2 linked regions of the Armatimonas rosea genome follow. The protein of the gene in region 1 interacts with the protein of each later gene in a pairwise test. Links are inferred from orthologs where the notes say so. Each region holds a gene or a part of one and is shown on either strand. Other genes may lie near its edges. The genes, in order: HNQ39_RS16220 and grpE.

The links.
Region 2: the proteins of HNQ39_RS16220 (region 1) and grpE interact in binary tests that used the Escherichia coli proteins (3 or more experiments, as listed by UniProt). The link is inferred for Armatimonas rosea from one-to-one orthologs.

Annotation. Positions count from the first base shown.
Region 1 is NZ_JACHGW010000003.1:252,061-258,185, forward strand. What follows is about bases 1,346-4,344. They hold HNQ39_RS16220 (Nramp family divalent metal transporter), read left to right. Parts: upstream 1,346-2,144; coding sequence 2,145-3,545; downstream 3,546-4,344. Other genes in these bases: HNQ39_RS16210 (metal-dependent transcriptional regulator), read left to right, coding at 1,346-1,366; HNQ39_RS16215 (prepilin-type N-terminal cleavage/methylation domain-containing protein), read left to right, coding at 1,363-2,148; HNQ39_RS16230 (sigma-70 family RNA polymerase sigma factor), read left to right, coding at 4,215-4,344. Also shown: HNQ39_RS16195 (alpha-galactosidase), read right to left, coding at 1-68; HNQ39_RS16200 (response regulator), read right to left, coding at 73-450; HNQ39_RS16205 (response regulator transcription factor), read right to left, coding at 469-852; more of HNQ39_RS16210, read left to right, coding at 926-1,345; more of HNQ39_RS16230, read left to right, coding at 4,345-4,769; HNQ39_RS16235 (hypothetical protein), read left to right, coding at 4,766-5,029; HNQ39_RS16240 (PspA/IM30 family protein), read left to right, coding at 5,170-5,937; HNQ39_RS16245 (class II glutamine amidotransferase), read left to right, coding at 6,034-6,125. UniProt on the Escherichia coli protein: H(+)-stimulated, divalent metal cation uptake system. Involved in manganese and iron uptake. Can also transport cadmium, cobalt, zinc and to a lesser extent nickel and copper. Involved in response to reactive oxygen.
Region 2 is NZ_JACHGW010000003.1:381,699-387,700, reverse strand. Bases 512-3,387 are described here. They hold grpE (nucleotide exchange factor GrpE), read left to right. Parts: upstream 512-1,581; coding sequence 1,582-2,193; downstream 2,194-3,387. Other genes in these bases: HNQ39_RS16795 (S41 family peptidase), read right to left, coding at 2,558-3,387; HNQ39_RS16800 (META domain-containing protein), read left to right, coding at 2,206-2,577; HNQ39_RS16810 (hypothetical protein), read left to right, coding at 1,315-1,572; HNQ39_RS16815 (TIGR02452 family protein), read left to right, coding at 512-1,298. Outside these bases: HNQ39_RS16820 (zinc ribbon domain-containing protein), read left to right, coding at 1-416; more of HNQ39_RS16815, read left to right, coding at 450-511; more of HNQ39_RS16795, read right to left, coding at 3,388-4,564; HNQ39_RS16790 (MgtC/SapB family protein), read left to right, coding at 4,608-5,291; tnpA (IS200/IS605 family transposase), read right to left, coding at 5,331-5,783; HNQ39_RS16780 (AAA family ATPase), read left to right, coding at 5,942-6,002. UniProt on the Escherichia coli protein: Participates actively in the response to hyperosmotic and heat shock by preventing the aggregation of stress-denatured proteins, in association with DnaK and GrpE. It is the nucleotide exchange factor for DnaK and may function as a thermosensor.

The sequences.
Region 1 (6,125 bases):
CACATGCGGGTGAGGGTCAGACCGGCCGGAACCGCAAAAGCGCTGGTTCTGAGGCGCTCTTGCAGCACGGCGCTACTCCTTCTCGCTAGTCAGCATCCGCCCCACCCAGACCCGAAGCTCATTGGGATCAAAGGGCTTGGTGAGGTAGAGATCGGTGCCCTTGATGTAGCCGCGGGTGATATCGTTCTCGCTGGAGCGGGCCGTGAGCAAGATCACGGGCAGCTTGACCAGCTCCGGGCTCTGGCGGATGTGCTCGATAAGCTCAAGGCCGTCCATCTCGGGCATCATCACATCGGAGATCAGCAGGTCGTAGTCGTTTTGCAGAAGGCAGGTGAGCGCCTCGTGTCCGCTGGCGGCAGTATCGACCGTGTAGCCCGCTCGCTCCAGGTTCACTTGGAGAATACGAGTGATACTGTCCTCGTCGTCAACGGCCAGAATGCGTTTGGTCATAGTGGTTTCTCTGAAGATTTAGCTTGGTAAGATGCGCTCGACAAAGGCGACGAGCTCGGCAGGATCGAAGGGCTTGGTGAGGTAGAGATCGGTGCCGCTGGTGTAGCCATGCACCATGTCGTCCTCACTCGTGCGTGCGGTGAGCATGATGACCGGAAGGTCGCTGAGCTTCTCATCCCGGCGCAGGGCCGCGACCAGCTCGTAGCCATCCATCTCGGGCATCATGATATCGGTGATCAGGAGGCTCGGGCGCTGGAGGAGCATCTGGCGCAGAGCATCCGCCCCCGATACGGCGGTGGTGACTTGGTAGCCATGACTCTTAAGGTTGAACTCAATCTGCCGAAGAATGTGGGGATCGTCTTCCACAACAAGAATCGGCAGCGCGTCGACGGTCTGTGACATTTCTTGGCATTGTACCGAAGAATCTGGCGAAGCGCAGTAGAGAGTGATAGAATTCACCCTGGTTAAATTAACTATGGTTAACTTTGAACGCGAGAGACATCTAGGGAAGGCGACAGGCGATATGCTCAAGGCGATCCACGCCCTCCAGAGCGATGTCACGCTAGCTCCCCCCTCGGCGATTGCGGAGCGGACGGGGACATCGCGTGCCTTTGTGACCAAGATGCTCCAGAGCATGGATCGGGAAGGGCTGGTCTGCTACACCCCCTACAAAGGTGTCCGCCTTACTCCGGATGGCGAGCGCCTTGCCCGCGAGCTCTCCCGGCACCACCGGCTCTTGGAGCGCTTTCTGACCGATATTCTGGGCTTCACCCCCGATGGGGCCCACGATGAGGCCGAGCGCCTGGAGCACGTGATCTCCGAGGAGTTCGAGGAGCGTCTCGCGGCCTTCCTGAACCACCCGACTACCTGTCCCCATGGCTCCCCGATCCCAGAACACGAAGGAGAGACGAAATGAGACGAACCTTTACACTGATAGAGCTCTTGGTGGTAATTGCGATTATCGCGATCTTGGCGGCGATCCTCTTCCCCGTCTTTGCCCAGGCACGTGCCAAGGCGCGACAAGTCACCGCCCTGAGCAACCTCAGGCAGATCGGCACAGCAGTGCTGATGTACCTCCAAGACTACGATGAGGCCTTTCCCATGACCATGGACACCCAGAGTGGGACTCCCCAGACGGTCTCCTACTGGGCGATCCAGAACTACCACGGCGCGATCGATCCCTATATCAAGATGGGGAGAGGCCAACAAAACAAACAAAATGTCTGGTGGGACCCCTCCGACCCGGATCGGAGTGTTGCCGCGATGTGGGGGAGCTTTACCGACAATGGGTTTCTCACGGGGACACCTCGGACTCTGGCAGGGATTAGCGCCCCCGCGGCCACGGTCTACGCAACCCTCCGCGGCGACAACTGGAGCCAGCTGGTGGGGGTTACACCACCGGTTCCCCTTCCCACGACCGACCATCCGTTCTGGGAGAGCGAGTTCTTCGACATGTGCCTCGATCCCTGGGACCCCACCAACAACATCAGCAGTCCCTACCACTGGAGCAAGGGTAAGGCGCTTCCTCCCTGCTCCCTCTTCCCGACGGCAGCCCCCTGTGGCGACTGGGACCTGCAGATTGCCAAGAAGCGCCACAACGGGCTGGCTCTGTTTCTCTATGCCGATGGCCACGCGAAGGCACAGCCCTTTGAGCGAACCTGGCGCACGACCGACGACTCCGATTGGGACCTACAATGAGCTCTCCTGAGACAACCCTTCCTTCACTTCCCGAGGCCTTCCGCAGTGTGGCTATCCCCAAGACGGGCACGGGCTGGCGGCGCCTGCTGGCCTTTGCTGGACCCGGGTATCTGGTAAGCGTCGGCTACATGGACCCCGGAAACTGGGGCACCGATATCGCGGGGGGGGCAAAGTACGGCTACCAGCTGCTCTGGGTCATTCTTGCGAGCAACCTCATGGCGATCCTGCTCCAGACCCTCTGTGCCCGCTTGGGGCTTGTGACCGGCAAGGACCTCGCCCAGGCCTGCCGTGACTACTACAAAAAGCCCGCCGCGGTCGCGCTCTGGCTGCTCTGTGAGGTGGCGATTATCGCCTGTGACCTGGCGGAGGTGATCGGGAGCGCGGTGGCGCTGAACCTCCTCTTTGGTATCCCTCTTCTGTGGGGGGTACTCATCACGGGCCTCGATGTCTTGCTCCTGCTGGGACTGATGCGCTTTGGCTTCCGCAAGATCGAGGCGCTCGTGGTGACTCTTGTGGGAACCATTGCGCTGTGCTTCGCCCTCCAGCTGTTCTACGCTCACCCAGACTGGGGCGGTGTTGCGCGCGGCCTCGTCACCCCACAGCTCCCCGATAAAGACGCTCTCTTTATCGCCTTGGGGATTCTTGGTGCAACCGTCATGCCCCACAACCTCTACCTGCACTCGTCGATTGTCCAGACCCGTGCCTACGAAAAGACCGACTCCGGCCTGCGCGATGCACTCCGTGGGGCGACACTGGACACGGTGCTCTCGCTGGGCATGGCCTTCTTTGTCAACGCCGCGATCTTGGTGGTTGCCGCCGCCGCGTTTCATAGCGCAGGAAAGCTCGATGTAGAGGGACTGGAGGAGGCGCATGTCCTGCTCAAGCCCATGCTGGGAGGAGCCGCCGCCACGGCGTTTGCGGTCGCGCTGCTTGCCAGTGGACAGTCCTCGACCATTACAGGAACCCTGGCGGGGCAGATCGTGATGGAGGGCTTCCTCAACTTCCGAATCGCGCCCTGGCTCCGGCGGCTCATCACCCGCACACTGGCGATCGTCCCCGCGATGGTCTTGATCGCCGCCAGTGGAGGCAAGAACACGGTTGACCTGCTGATCTTCTCCCAGGTTGTGCTCTCGATGCAGCTCTCCTTTGCGATCTTCCCTCTTCTCGCCTTCACGTCGGATCGACGACGAATGGGGGAGCATGCCAACCCCCTCTGGCTCAAGCTACTGGGCGGCATCGTCTGCACCCTGATCGCCGGACTCAATATCAAGTACCTGATCGATAGCCGCGGTCCCGTCTTTGTCCTGGGAGGAGCCGCCGCGATTGCCGCCTTTGCCGCTTGGGTCACGTGGGGCTACAAAGAGAAAAACGATCTTGCAAAGCCTCCACAGGCATGATAAACTTCCCCTCGCACACCACTTTTTTAAGTGGTCTGTAGGCCGCCTTAGCTCAGTTGGTAGAGCATCGGACTGAAAATCCGAGTGTCACTGGTTCAAGTCCGGTAGGCGGCACGTTGAAAATCCTCCCAGGTATTTGGGGGGATTTTTCTGTTTTTGCTGGTATAATCTGTCATAAAAACAAAAGTTTGTTCTTGTGGTAATCCCATACCCTTTAAGGCGGTAATTGGTGGTGTGGAGCGGCAGCTTAAGAACCGCCGTCGTTGCCTCAGCTGCTCACCATTTCAAGGACGGAATAACCGAGACTTAGTGACAGTGCTCGGACGAGAACGATCGCCTGGTAATGAGAAGTACCGACGGTGGCAAGAGAAGGCGCGGCGGGAACGAAAGGCACTGCTTGTAGCGCAGTGTGGTGGGAAGTGTGCCACATGCGGCTATGATCGCTGCGTGGCTGCACTAGAGTTCCATCATCGTGACCCTACAACAAAGCGGTTTAATCTTGGGAAGGACAACTTGCTCAAGGCTTGGTCACTTGTCTTGGCCGAAGCACAAAAGTGCGATCTGTTATGTGCGAACTGCCATCGTGAGCTTGAGGAGCGTCTGCGTCTTGAGGCGCAGGAATCTTGGGACGCAGGGAACTTTTCCGAGATGTTGAATTGTTAGCCTGATATGACATCTTCTGTACGTGACGACTATGCCCGTATGGCGCGTGGGTGTGAGTCGACTTTGATCGCCACCGCACGGCGCTTGGTGCGCGACGACGACCGGGTGCTGGACTTGGTGCAAGAGGCGCTTGTGCGTGGCTACGAGGCCTTTCGTGCAGGGAAGTTTGTGGCGGGGGGAAAGCCTTGTGCCTGGCTTGCTCGCATTCTGACCAATCACTTTATCAATGAGTGGCGTCGTGAGAAGAAATGGGGGGCGGGTGTCACGGTGGAGGATGTCACGGCAGGCGGGGAGATTGGCCCCGAGGCGACCCGAACCGCGAGCGCCGATATGCTTCTGCTCGAGGCCACGCTAGAAGAACCCCTCGAAAAAGCCCTCGCTGAGCTGCCCGATGCCCTCCGCCTGACCGTGATTCTCGTGGACATGCAGGAGCTGAGCTATCAAGAAGCGGCGGAGAGGCTCTCGGTGCCTGTGGGGACGATTCGCTCACGGCTGGCCCGGGCGCGCTTTCAGCTCGCCGAGCGCCTGCAGGTATGGGGGAGAGAGAGGGGCCTGGTATGAAAAGCACGAAACCCTGTCCGCACATGACAACACTGCTCTCGGCGCTGGCAGACGACTCGCTCCAAGGGATTGCCCGCTGGTACACACAGAACCACGCCCAGCGCTGTCCGGGGTGTGGAAGCGCCCTCAGCGACCTGCGGACGCTGCGGGAGCGTATTCGAACTCTCGGGGTGCCTGCGGGGGAGACCCTGCAGCTCTCGGCGGAGCACTGGGAGCGCCTGGAGGCAGCCTGGGAAGAAGTCGATAAAACGGGAACCTGAGGCTAGTGCTCTTGCGTACCGAAGTTTAGAAATATCTGTCTGGTATAATTTCACATGCAACCGAACGCGCTCTGCCAGTGTCGGATAAGCCAGTACAGAAAACGCGCCGCTAGCAAGTGCGCAGGAGAGAGTGAACAATCATGTGGAAGCGATTCCTTGCGGTAATCCGATCCTGGTTCGGAGCCGGTCTTGACAAGCTGGAGGATCCTGGGATCCTTTTGGATGACGCCAAGCGCCAGATGCAAGAGATGCACGCCCGAAACCGCGAGCGTGCTGTCGTTGCCATCACCCAGAAAAACAACCTCCAAAACCAGGTCGATGATCTTCAGAAGACCGTTGATAATCTTCAAGCCAAGGCGGAGTTCGCCCTTAAGCGTGGCGACCGTGAGCTTGCTCTTCAGCTCCTCAAGGAAAAACAGAGCTACGAGCAGAGCCTGGTGAGCGCCAAGGAGACCCTGGCACAGGCTATCGAGACCTCCGAGCAAGTCAAGGTCGCCATCAAGCGTGAGGAAGAGCAGATCCGCCAGAAGACGGCTGAGGCACTCGCCCTCAAGGCCAAGTGGAAGCAAGCTCAGATCCAGTCCGAGATGGAGAAGCAGCTCCAGGGCATGGGAAGCTGGGAAGACCACAACAATGTCTTCAACCAGGCCAAGAGCAAGATCAACAACAAGCTCAACGAAGCCAAGGCGATGAATGAGATCGGCCAGACCAATGTCGAGAGCCGTCTGCGCCAGCTTGAGGTCACTGAGGCGGATGTGGTTGCTCAGAGTGAGCTAGAGGCTCTGGAGGCCAAGCTAGGGCTTGCCGCGCCAATCGCCCAGACCACGACCGCTCCTACCAACGAGATCGAAGCCGAGCTCGCCCGACTGGAACAAAAAGTCGGCGGCAGTGGTGGCACAGGTAGCTAGAGCGTGTGTCGTCTTTTAGGAATGGTGGCAGGCCCGCCGGGGGACTCTCCGGCGGGCCTGCCGTCCTGGCAGCACTGTGTGGGAGCTCCTCATGCCTTGCGACACCAGGCAAGTATCGGTAAGGTCCCCCCTGACAACCCACCCGGCCATGAGGACTCCTGGGGAGTGGGCTGGTTTGACACATCGGG
Region 2 (6,002 bases), 130 kb from region 1 along the record:
TTGGAGTACTCGCCGTGGCCGTCCTGATTTGGATGCTGGGTGCCTCAGAGCAGCTCCGGGTCGGGCGTGAGCTTCTGGAGCGGCGCCGAACCCTGGGCAAGCTTCAGCGGGTCCGGCGCTGGGAGGGCCCCGCGGCCGCGACCTTCCGCCTCAGCTACCGCGAGGTCTCCAGCCGCTACGGTCATCAGGTCTATCGAACGCTACGGGTCGCGGGCCGCAGTGGCGGGGCGACACTGGATAGCTACCAGGTTCCCACCGACATGGGAGCCCTCGACGGTTTCTTGGGCGGTGGCTCGCAGCCCCTTCTCGCGCCCAGCACCGATGAGGCCGCCGCTCTAGGGCGCTTCCTGGCCCATATCACCGGCTGGCCGCTTCTCGACGCACCAACCCAGGCATGGCGATCCGGCGGTTTTTAGCAAGCTGCCCTCGGGAAACTATATTGGTGTGTTATGAACGTTAAACTTGCAATCGCAGCCAGAGAAGCGCTGGCAATCCAGGAGCGCGGCTGGTACAAGCTCCCCAATGGCACGACTGTCTCTATCGAGAGAGCTCTCAAGAAGGCCTGTGATGGCACTCAGCTCTATCTCCCCGAGGACTTCGACACGCTGTGGGAGGCGCTGGGTGAGCAGAGCGTGCTCTGCGAGACTGAGGTCACGGTAGAGAATGCCTCGACTCTAGAGGCGGCACGGGAGCTCCGAAAGCGCTACGAGCGGGTGGCTCTGCTGAACTTCGCGTCGGCGCGCAACCCCGGCGGGGGCTTTATGGGCGGCGCACGGGCACAGGAAGAGAGCCTCGCGCGGGCATCGGGGCTCTATAGCTGCCTGCGCACCCAGCCGGAGTTCTACGACTACCACCGTGCGCTGCGCTCCTGCCTCTACTCCGACCGGGTGATCTTCTCCCCCGATGTGCCGGTCTTCTGCGATGACCACCACCACGCGCTGGCGCAGCCCTACACGGTCTCGATGCTCACCAGTGCAGCGGTCAATGTGGGAGCGCTGGAGAAGAACGAGCCCCAGAGCCTGCGCTTTGTCGAGGCCACGATGGCGCGCCGGGTACGCATGGTGCTCGCGGTGGCGGCGGCGCAGGAGACCGAGGCGCTGGTCTTGGGAGCTTGGGGCTGCGGGGTCTTCCGCTGCGACCCGGAGCTCATCGCCCGCCTCTTCGCCGAAGCCCTCGCCGAGCCGGAGCTCAAAGGGCGTTTTCAGAGGATAGTCTTTGCGATCATGAACCCACGCAGCGGCCCCGATAAAAATATCGCCAGCTTTGAGTGCTCCTTTGGCGTAACCGCAAGCGCCTAAAAGCCGTTGCATCAGCATGGGCGACTTAACCGATCCGCGGCTGATGTACCTCAAGGCCGTGCTCTTTCTCGTGGCCGGGTGCGGCGCGGTCGCGGGCATCCTGGTCGAGCTTCCTAGCGGGCGTGTGGCGGCGCTCCTGGCGATCGGCATCTGGGCGTTTTGCCGGCTGTACTACTTTGCGTTCTACGTGATCGAGAAGTATATCGACCCGAGCTATAGGTTCGCGGGGCTCGTGTCGTTTCTACACTATCTGATCCGTCGAAAATTGCGGTAAACTAGGGGCGTGTTTTCACGTTTTAAACGCGATAAAAATTCCAACGGAGACGCCATGACCGACGACAGCACTGCCCAGACCGGGTCTGGGGCGGAGTTTGATGCCGATAGCGCACCACCTATGACCGACACGGAGGCAGGAACCTCCGATGTGGCTCAGCTTCAAGCCCAAGTGGAGAGCCTGACCGCGGAGCTCGACGCCGCACGCACCGATTTTCTTCGCGCCCGCGCCGATTTTTCCAACCTCAAGCGTCGCACGGAAGAGGAGCGCGAGGGGCTCAAGGGCTACCTGATCGAGGATATCCTGCAGAAGCTCCTCCCCATTCTCGATAACTTTGAGCGCGCGCTCATCGCCGCCTCCCAGACCAGCGACTACGACAAGCTTGTCGTGGGGGTCAATGCGATCTACAAGCAGTTCGGTGAGGCACTCGCCGGTGAGGGCGTGATGGTGATTCCGGGAACCACCGGCACCCCGTTCGATCCCAACCTGCACAACGCTGTCCTCCGCGATGAGAACAGTGACCTGCCGGAGAATACCATTGTCGAGGAGCTTCAGCGGGGCTACCTGCTGGGAACCAAGGTCCTCCGTCCCACCTTAGTGAAAGTCGCCACCGGCGGCTAGGAGTAAGTCGATATGAAAATAAAGATGCTTGCCGCGGCCTGTCTGGTCCCGGCTCTTGTTCTCTCCGTGGGCTGTAAAAAACCCACGCCCGTGGGGAAGTGGTCGGGGAACTTTAACAGTATCCCGGCGACCTTTGAGTTCAAAGAAGGCGGTCAGATGTCCGTCTCCGCCTCGGTGATGGGCCAGACCGCCAATCTCTCGGGGACCTGGAGCGCCGATGGGGACAAGCTCACCACGAGCCTCACCAGTGCCAACCCGGCGATGATCCTCAACATGATCCCCGCCGACAAGCGCCAGTCCACAGGGACATTCAAGATCGAGGGCGACACGCTGACGCTCACCAATGCGGGCAAGAGCCAGCCGCTCACCCGTGTGAAAGAATAGCGCCCAGCGCTGCCTCAAGCACCTCATCACGGCCCGCCTGGAGACCTCTCCGGGTGGGCCGTTTGCGTAGCGCAGGCATCACGCCGACCCCTGCCACCTTGGTGCCCTCCGGGAGGCGGACATCTTGGCCGGAGAAGCGCACGACGATCCCATCGCTTAGGAGCAGGTTCGTCACATCCCCCACCGCCCCGGCCGTTGGGGAGCCCACCAGCAGCGCCCCGCAGGCCTTGAGAAACAGCACTGTGTGCTCGGCCTGGCTCTGCGTGCGCTCGTCGATGAGCACCGCCACCCTCCCACGGTAGCGCCGCTGGGTCGTGCGGCGGGGGAGAGTCTGGTCAAAGACCTCGTCCAGGTGCCGCCCCGCGAGCTCGCCATCCTCCGGGGGCAGCGCCACCGGCCGGTGGAAGCGCGCCGCAATCAGCGGCTCCGTGGGTGCGAGGTAGGGTGCCAGCTCCCAGGCTGTCTCTTCCACATAGCCGCGTAAGTCGAAGATCAGGCCGGGTGCCTGGCCAAAGTGCACAAAAAAAGGCGCAATTTCGGGGCGGGTCAGGCGGTCGAGATCGGCGTAGACCACGCCCCCCTTCAGAACACGCACCACCTCGCCCTGACGCTCCTTGCCATCGGAGGGCAGGCGTGGGACAGCCACCTGACGTCCCCCTTCCAGCGTGAGGTTTGCCAGGCTCCCGCGTTGCCCGAGCAGCACGCGGTTGTTGAGGTAGTTCTCCCGGGCCTGGGGGGTCCCGGCAGCCAGGTAGGGATCGAGCTGGGCCCGTCGCACGGTCAGCGGCACGCCCTCCACCGCCACCACCGCATCCCCCACCTTCAGCTCACTGGCCCCACGAAGCGCCACGACAGTCGCCTTGCCCTCAATGGTCTGTAGGCGCACCGCCGCTCCCACGCTCCCAAAGAGCAGGCTGTCCAGCGGGGTCACGGTGACGGCGTGGCCATCGCGAGTCAGTCGCAGGAGCTGGCGCACGGCCTTGTGGAACGTGGGCGCGTCCCCGGCGGCCTGTACCTGGGCCAAGAACCCTGGCCACGCCCGCTCCAGCTCGGGCTGCAGGGCCACGCGGTGGGGATGGAGCAGCCAGAGCGCACTCCAGAGCCGCAGGGCCGCGTGCAGGCGGGTTGTGGGAGGAACGAGGCGTGGCTGCCCCGACGGCAGGAGTGCGCTCGTCCCCTTACGCTCCTCAGAGGGTAGGGCAAGGTTCGCGGCTAGCCAGGCACGCGCCTCAGGGAGGGGGTCGCGGGTGGGCTGTAGCCTGGGTAGCTCGGTGAGCCCCGTTCGGACACGGAGGGTCGGGCCACCAGGAAGGGTGACAGTCGTGGTCGGAGCCCAGGGCTCTCTAAGTGGGACCTCCCCCTCACACAACAAGACCGCCTGACCGAGCTGTGCCAGCGCGAGGACAAACGGCGGCACGGGGCTCTGGGGGCTCAGCACGACCGCGGTCAGCGGCCAGCGCGCCAGGGAGATGACAGCCGCACGCCCCACCCAGCCGGTGCGAAAGTTGCCGGTCGCGCTCTGTGCCTCGGGGACCTTGCCGTAGTGGGCGCGCTGCCAGAGAGCGGGCTGGGCGATCCCATCGGTGAGGGTCGCAAGGCGAGCGGCGGCACTGCGACGTGGAAGCTGAGCCGTGCGCAGGTCGAGGATCGCCGCAGGAGCCCGGCTCGCCTGGGCGATAAACCCTGCCAGGCAGCGCTCGCCCTCCGGGGTGAGGAGCCAGCCCACATCGGAGAGGGTCAGGAGCGGCCAGCCCTCGGCGGTGGTCGCGGTGTAGCCGGGAGTCGCGCTCTCGGGTTGTGGCTCGGGCTTGGAAGTAACCACACCGGTCCATGGGTCGTCGAGCACGCTCAGCCAGCGCCCCAGGGTCTCCGGGTTGGGGGCACGGAGCACCTCGGGGAAATAGGCCTCCGTTGCCTCCGCCCAGCGCGCACCCGCACGGGGATGGAAGTAGGTCACCGTGGCGTAGAGCTTCGCCAGTTCAAGCATGGTCTCAGTATAGCTTCTCCCCATGGTACGGTACAATTGTCGAATGAGTTTGCGTCCGCCGTGGGACTTTTTCCTTCAACCGCAGGCCCTGTCCTTCTACACCGAGGCGGGCTATCTCATCCTGGCCTCGCTCCTTGGGGGCTTTATCGGGGCGCAGCGGGAGGCGACCAACCACTCGGCAGGGCTCCGCACGCACGTTCTGGTCTGCCTGGGGGCGTGCTTGCTCACCCGAATCCACTTCCCCAGCGGCGACCCGGGGCGGATCGCAGCCCAGGTGGTGACCGGTATTGGCTTTCTGGGGGCGGGCGTGATCCTGCGCCGCGGGCTCTCGGTACGGGGCCTGACGACCGCCGCGACCGTCTGGATCGTCGCCGCGATCGGGATCGCCTGTGGTGCGGGGGGAATCTACCCGGCCACCGCCACGTTCACGACTCTCTTGGTGCTCTTCACGCTGAGTGTCGGGCGCTGGTCGGAGAACCTGATCCATAAAAACGAGCGCCAGACCACGCTGACCATCACGGTCAACCGACACAAGGGTGCGGTCAGCGCAGCCCTTACCGCCCTCACCGAGGCCGGCGCGACCGTCTCCAGCTTCGAGACCGAAGACCACCCCGATGGCCGCCGGGTCTTGCTGGTGACGATCCGCATGCGCCCCGATGTCAAAGAGCAGGATGTCTGCGACGAGCTCAACAACGCCCTCCCCGATGCCACCCTGGAGTGGGTATAAGCCCCCCCGATTGGAACGGGGGGACGGGAGAGCCTCTGGCTACGAAGGGCGTTCCGCCCATAGCTCTAGGTCGGGGGTTTCTTCCCAGCGCTCCCAGAGCGTCTCAAGCGAGTGGTGCTCTTTCTGGGACTGGACATAGGCAATCGCATTCTGGCAGTGCGTGCTGCTCAGGGAGAAGGCAGAGTAGCCTTCCGCCCACTGAAAAAATGCCTCGCTGCCGAGTTGTGTACGTGCCACCGACGAAGAAACACCTTTGAGCTGGTTTAACAGTTTCGATAAAGAGAGGCTTGGTGGTTGCACCAGAACCAGGTGCACGTGATCTGGCATTCCTCCAATCGCGAGAACCGAGCATCCTAGGATCTCTGCTTCGTTCTGTATCACGCGCCAGAGGCTACGCTCCAGCTCACTACTTCGGATCAGGGGCATGCGCTTCCAGGTCGTCCAGACCAGATGCACCGCCAGCTCTGTATGATTTCGTCGTCGCTTTTCCACACCCCTATAACGGGTGAGACTCCCCAAATCTGACAAAACGCAACCAAAAAAAATTTCATGGCCGGAACGGCCTTCGTAGCCAGAGGCTCTCCCGTCCGGCCGTTCTGATCGGCGGGACTTTTACCACGCCGCCTCTCTCAGACGATACAATTCCTGTGATGACACTCAACTTCCCCCCAGTCTGCTTGATCGTTCTGTGTGGCGCGTCGGGCTCGGGCA